Regions from separate parts of the Bacillus sp. EB106-04-04-XG123 genome, predicted to be linked through region 1. Evidence: a T-box and tRNA genes for the amino acid it is inferred to sense, from the RefSeq annotation. Region 1 holds a T-box; the other holds one or more tRNA genes.
The links. A T-box is a leader RNA that pairs with one kind of tRNA and senses whether it is charged. The one in region 1 lies ahead of tyrS (tyrosine--tRNA ligase), so its partner is inferred to be a tRNA-Tyr.
Positions count from the first base shown of each region.

Region 1 (3,414 bases):
ACTCTATTTTATAAAAGAAAAATATGTCAGAAAAGTGAACAAGGTAATGTTTATAAGATGATTTTACAGAAATATAAATAATCAAAAAGCACCTTGGACTTTTTTAAATTCAAACAAAAAGACTACGAGACCTTCTTTCTTTCATATATAATATCAATAGACAAAGGAGGTTCTACTAGATGCTATTCACGCAAACCCCTGCTCCACCCTACTATGCCGTGATTTTCACATCAAAACGAACAAATGTTGAGCAGAAAGAATACGCTGCTGCTGCTCAAAAAATGGAAGAATTAGCGAAAGATTTAGATGGGTTTCTTGGAATAGAAAGTGTACGAGATGAACATGGTGTTGGGATCACTATATCTTACTGGAATTCATTAGCAGCCATCAAAGAATGGAAAGCACATACAGCACATCAACGTGTTCAAAAAAAGGGGAAAAAGGATTGGTATGAATCCTATACTACCCGAATTTGTAAGGTAGAACATGCTTATACAAACAAAGATTCACTCCTTGAACAAGAAACAGACGAATGAGCAACTTCTACATAAAAAAGAAAAGCACCTCAATGTACACGAACATTTGAGGTGCTTTTTCATGATGTTAACTGTTTCATAAAGATTTATTTATACGTCACAAGGAAGTATTTCTTTTTCCCTCTTCTTAAAACGGTAAATTGGTTTTCAATTCGGTCGTCAGCTGAGAGAACATAGTCTTTATCTGTTTGTCTCTCTCCGTTGATGGAGACAGCACCATTTGTGATATCTTCACGTGCTTGACGCTTTGATGGAGACAGCTTTGATTCCACAAGAATATCAACTAGTGTTAATTCTTCTGTGCTGCTTTTCTCCATTGATGGAACATCCTTAAAGCCTACTTTCACTTCTTCAGCTGTAAGAGATTTGATCTCGCCCTTAAATAGTGCATTTGAGATGTTGACTGCCTGTTCTAGTGATTCACGGCCATGTACAAGTGTTGTCACTTCCTCTGCTAGACGGCGCTGCGCTTCACGCTTTTCAGGTGCTGTTTGCACTTTTTCTTCGTACGATGCGATCTCTTCTTTTGATAAGAACGTAAAGTATTTTAAGTATTTCACGACATCACGGTCATCTGTGTTGATCCAGAATTGGTAGAACTCATATGGAGACGTTTTTTCTTTATCTAACCAAATGGCGCCGCCTTCTGTTTTACCAAACTTTGTGCCGTCTGCTTTTGTGACAAGCGGCATCGTCAGACCGAATGCTTTTGCCCCTTCTGCTTCAGACTTACGGATCAACTCAAGTCCAGATGTGATATTTCCCCACTGGTCACTTCCGCCGATTTGCAGCTTACAATTTTCATTTCTGTAAAGGTTTAAGAAGTCTAAAGACTGCAGGATGACGTAGCTGAATTCTGTGTAAGAAATCCCTGTTTCGATACGTGAGCTCACGATATCTTTTGCCAGCATAAAGTTTACACCGAAGTTCTTTCCAATATCACGAAGGAACGTGATAACATTCATTTGGCTGATCCAGTCGTAGTTATTCACGATGACGGCCGGGTTCTCGCCTGCTTCAAAATCAAGAAATTGAGACAGCTGTCCTTTGATTTTATCTGACCACTGTTCGACGATTTCTGCTGGGTTGAGTGAACGTTCTGCTTTTTTGAAACTAGGATCGCCAATGAGTCCAGTTGCGCCGCCAACAAGAGCAATCGGGTGATGACCTGCTTCTTGGAATCTGCGTAATGTTAAAATTGGCAATAGATGACCAATGTGTAAGCTGTCAGCTGTCGGATCAAAGCCGGAGTATAGCTTGATTTTCTCTTCTGCTAATAATTTTGTTAAACCTTCTTCATCTGTTTGCTGCTGAATTAATCCTCTAAACGATAGCTCTTCCATCAATTGACTCATATCCAAATCTCCTTTGTTTAAAATGAAACATAAAAAACGCCCCTTCGAATGAACGAAGGGACGATATATATCGCGGTACCACCCTGCTTAAAAGACAAAAAATCTTGTCTTTTCACTTACACTGATAACGGATAGATCCGTTCTTTCACTAATCAGGGCATGCTCCTTTTCGTAAAAGCGGTTCGTGAGGGTAATTCGAATATCTCTTTGTACTGACTTGCACCAGCCGTCAGCTCTCTTAAACAGGGAAAGATCATTCTACTGAATCTCAGTCAAAACCTTTTCATATTCAACTAATGTCATTTTTAACACACTTTTGATATCAAGTCAACTGATGAAAAAATTAATCTTCCATTGTCGAAAGGTCGCCAGCAGGTAAATTCAGCTCCCACGCCTTTAGCACACGTCTCATAATTTTTCCGCTTCTCGTTTTTGGCAGTTTGTCTTTAAACTCAATTTCTCGCGGTGCCGCATGTGCTGCGAGCCCTTTTTTCACAAACGTACGAATCTCTTCTTTCAGCTCATCTGTCGGCTCATATCCGCTTCTGAGCGCAATAAATGCTTTAATAATCTCACCGCGGACCGGATCTGGCTTTCCAATGACACCAGCCTCTGCAATGGCTGGATGTTCGACCAGTTTACTTTCTACCTCAAATGGACCGACCCGCTCTCCTGACGTCATGATGACGTCATCGACACGTCCCTGGAACCAAAAGTATCCGTCTTCGTCCATATAAGCTGAATCTCCTGAAACATACCAATCTCCCGGCATAAAGTAAGATTCATATTTTTCAGGATTGTTCCAGATCGTATGCATCATAGAAGGCCAGCCTTTTTTAATCGCAAGGTTGCCCATCCGGTATGGCGGAAGTTCATTTCCTGCATTATCCACAATCGCCGCTTCTACGCCTGGAATTGGTTTTCCCATCGAGCCCGGCTTGATGTCCATGCATGGATAATTACAAATCAGCTGTGCACCCGTTTCTGTCATCCACCAAGTGTCGTGAATTCGCTTGCCAAAAACAGCATCTCCCCAGCGGATGACTTCTGGATTAAGAGGCTCTCCCACACTTAGCACATGACGGAGCGAGCTGAGGTCATATTTTTGAATGAGGTCATCCCCTGCCCCCATGAGCATTCTAAAGGCTGTCGGGGCACTGTACCAAACGGTTACACCGAGTGATTCAATGGTTTCATACCACGTATCAGGATTAAACCGGCCGCCTAAAATCACATTCGTCGCCCCATTAAACCACGGTGAAAAAATACCGTACACTGTGCCTGTAACCCAGCCTGGATCAGCTGTACACCAGTAAACGTCATCTTCTTTCAAGTCAAGCACCCATTTACCAGTCTGGCCTTGCTGCACCATTGCACCATGGACATGAAGCACACCCTTTGGCGTACCGGTAGATCCTGATGTGTAATGAAGCAGGAAGCCGTCTTTTTCATCCATCCATTCAATTTCAAGCTCCTTTGCTGCCTCCTCAAACGCCTCTTCATAGTGAATTGTCCGAACGCCA
Region 1 is NZ_JBYTDZ010000005.1:102,100-105,513, reverse strand. Features, by position in the region: gene AC3WTB_RS15515 (antibiotic biosynthesis monooxygenase family protein) at 180-536, shown strand; gene tyrS (tyrosine--tRNA ligase) at 623-1,891, opposite strand; T-box leader at 1,945-2,176, opposite strand; gene acsA (acetate--CoA ligase) at 2,235-3,414, opposite strand, start outside.

Region 2 (3,414 bases), on a different contig from region 1:
TTCTGGTCGCCTTTTTTCACTTGCTTAATTCTCTTTTTAATCATTGTGTCCATAGTATATTCAACCTCTGCCTTCACCGGTCTTTATGTATACGAACCTCTTTCCAAAAGGTTTCATTCTCCTCTAAAAAATAGTGTAACAAATTTTTGACAGTGTGTTACGCTTATCAACCGGTAAAAACCTTAACATATCCTTAAATTTTCCCAAAACAAAAAAGAACGGGAACAAGTCCCGCTCTACAATAGCTTTTCACCCATTAACGATCCAATTAATGCCACAGCCGCTTCTGCTGTTTTGTTTTTCTCATCTAAAACCGGATTTACTTCAACAAATTCAGCAGACGTTAAAATACCCGCCTCCTCTAAAAGCTCCATTGCAAGATGACTCTCCCGGTAACTAATGCCGCCTGCTACCGGAGTGCCTACACCAGGGCATTCCGCTGGGTCTAGCCCGTCTAAATCAAGCGAGAGATGGACACCATCTGTTCTTTCCTTTAGATAAGCAATAGCTTCCTCCATCACCCTTGTCATCCCTAAACGATCAATTTCATGCATCGTATAGACTTTAATGCCTTTCTCTCGAATCAATGCCCGCTCTCCTTCATCTAAAGATCGAGCACCAATTATAACGACATTTTCAGGTTTCAATTTAGGTGAATAACCGCCAATGTTCGTTAAATCTGCATGCCCAAAACCGAGACTGACAGCAAGCGGCATGCCATGAATATTTCCAGAAGGAGAGGTTTCCTCCGTATTCAAATCCCCGTGTGCATCATACCAAATGACTCCTAAGTTTTCATAATGCTTGGCTACCCCAGCAAGTGTGCCAATCGCAATACTGTGATCACCACCTAAAATGAGCGGAAACGAACCTGATTGCACAATACTGTCAACCTTCTCAGCAAGCAGCTGATTCGCACCAGCATTCTCCGTTAAATTTTTCAGCTTTTCACTTGTATATAAACCTTTCTCATCATCTCTTTGTTCAACTGGAATATCTCCGAGATCCTCCACATCAAATGAGAGCGTTTCCAATTTTTCTTTTACGCCTGCACAACGAATCGCACTCGGCCCCATATCGACGCCCCTTCTCGTTTGCCCCAAGTCCATCGGAACTCCAACAATCGTGACCTTCTTTTGCTCTCCCATATGTACATCCCCTTTCCGTTCATGCTTATATTTTACTTTCTTGATGCCTTCTGACTCAACTCGACAACATTTTGAATAGTTATACATTCTCTCTGCCAACATAAAAAAAGACACCTTTTTGAAAAAGGTGTCTTAACTGGGCTAGCTGGATTCGAACCAACGCATGACGGAGTCAAAGTCCGTTGCCTTACCGCTTGGCTATAGCCCAAAAATGGTGGAGGGGGACGGATTCGAACCGCCGAACCCGGAGGGAGCGGATTTACAGTCCGCCGCGTTTAGCCACTTCGCTACCCCTCCACATATGGAATTGATAAAGAAAAAACAGTGCCGGCAAGAGGACTTGAACCCCCAACCTACTGATTACAAGTCAGTTGCTCTACCAGTTGAGCTACACCGGCATATGGTGGAGGATGACGGGCTCGAACCGCCGACCCTCTGCTTGTAAGGCAGATGCTCTCCCAGCTGAGCTAATCCTCCACATCATGGTGACCCGTACGGGATTCGAACCCGTGTTACCGCCGTGAAAGGGCGGTGTCTTAACCGCTTGACCAACGGGCCAGTTTGTCAAGTTTGTTGTTTCCGTGAAGCTGACAAAAGTTATTATATACAGGTTGTCCCCCTTTTGTAAAGGGGATTTTTATTTTTTTTATTTTCTAACTATTTACTCCCTATTTATTCAACATTTCGACTGAAATATAATTTCAATATTCAAATATAATATTGAAATTTCATATCATACTCAATATACTGAAAATGAAGAAATAAGGAGGTATGTCACATGCAGCCATCTCAACTGCGTTCTTTGACAACAGAATCAAGAAACCCCAACACAATGGGAATTTCTCAAGCAGATCCGCTTGAAATACTCCAGATGATTAATAAAGAAGATATGAAGGTCGCTCAAGCAGTCAACCTTGTACTTCCCCATGTCAAAACAGCAAGTGACTTTGCCTATGAATCCATCTCAAATGGAGGCAGACTCGTTTATTTAGGCGCCGGAACAAGCGGCAGAATTGGCGTAATGGATGCTGTCGAATGTCCCCCAACCTATAGCGTCTCACCTGATGTCATTGTAGGCATCATGGCAGGCGGAGACTCAGCTTTTTCTCAAGCTGCCGAAGATGTGGAAGATAGTGAAGAAGCCGGCAAACAGGATTTAGTACACATCCACCTGACATCAAAAGATACAGTCGTCGGAATTGCCGCAAGCGGTAGGACCCCTTATATCATCGGCGCTTTAAACTATGCAAAGTCAATTGGAGCTAAAACAGTAGCACTCAGCTGCAATGAACAAGCAGAAATTAGCGAGCTTGCAGATTGCGCCATTGAGGTCATTGTAGGACCAGAGGCCATTACTGGGTCAACAAGAATGAAAGCCGCATCCGCTCATAAAATGATTTTAAATATGCTTTCCACCTCAGTCATGGTCAGACAAGGCAAAGTATATGAAAACCTGATGGTTGATGTAAAAGTCAGCAATCATAAATTAAAAGAACGCGCCATCACCATCATTCAACATGTGACAAATGCTTCCTACGAACAAGCCGTAAAGACTCTCGAAGCAGCAGACTTAGAAGTCAAAACTGCCATCGTCATGCTCCAAACAAACACAGACAAGAAAACAGCCAAAGATTTACTGAGCAAAACGAATGGCCACATCGACAAAGCGATCTCACGTTATCAATCCTAAAGGAGGCAGAGCTCATGTCAGCAGGTGGACTTACCCTACTACACACAATCAAATCAAAGCTCCCCCAATCTGAAAAAATCATTGCAGACTATATCCTTGCCCATCCTGACAAAGTCATTAAAAGTACAGTACACGAAATCAGTCAGGCAGCCGGCGCAAGCAGCTCTGCAGTCATCCGTCTTTGTAAATCTCTCGGGCTGGATGGCTATCAAGATTTAAAAATGCGGATCGCTGGAGACTTGATGCATGACGATAAACAAGGCTACAGAGATATCGAACAAGATGAACCGCTTCAATCCATTATTCAAAAAACAGCAGGAAACTCGATTCAATCGATTAAGGACACCGCTTCTATTTTAAATGCAGATGCTTTAGAAAAGGCTGTTCAATTACTGCTGAATGCAAACCAAATTCATTTTATCGGTGTTGGTGCATCTGGCATCGTCGCAGCTGATGCCCAGCAGAAATTTCTCAGAATTAACTATGCAGCGACAGCCTTCACTGACATGCACATTGCATCTACGGTCATTGCAAATGCAGGAGAGAATGACATTGTGTTTGGTATCTCCTTTTCAG
Region 2 is NZ_JBYTDZ010000004.1:9,379-12,792, reverse strand. Features, by position in the region: gene sigW (RNA polymerase sigma factor SigW) at 1-53, opposite strand, end outside; gene rocF (arginase) at 237-1,148, opposite strand; tRNA gene AC3WTB_RS13085 (tRNA-Gln) at 1,285-1,356, opposite strand; tRNA gene AC3WTB_RS13080 (tRNA-Tyr) at 1,361-1,445, opposite strand; tRNA gene AC3WTB_RS13075 (tRNA-Thr) at 1,474-1,546, opposite strand; tRNA gene AC3WTB_RS13070 (tRNA-Val) at 1,550-1,625, opposite strand; tRNA gene AC3WTB_RS13065 (tRNA-Glu) at 1,632-1,706, opposite strand; gene murQ (N-acetylmuramic acid 6-phosphate etherase) at 1,927-2,838, shown strand; gene AC3WTB_RS13055 (MurR/RpiR family transcriptional regulator) at 2,853-3,414, shown strand, end outside.
Region 2: it encodes a tRNA-Tyr, which carries the amino acid that the T-box ahead of tyrS (tyrosine--tRNA ligase) is inferred to sense. The anticodon was not compared.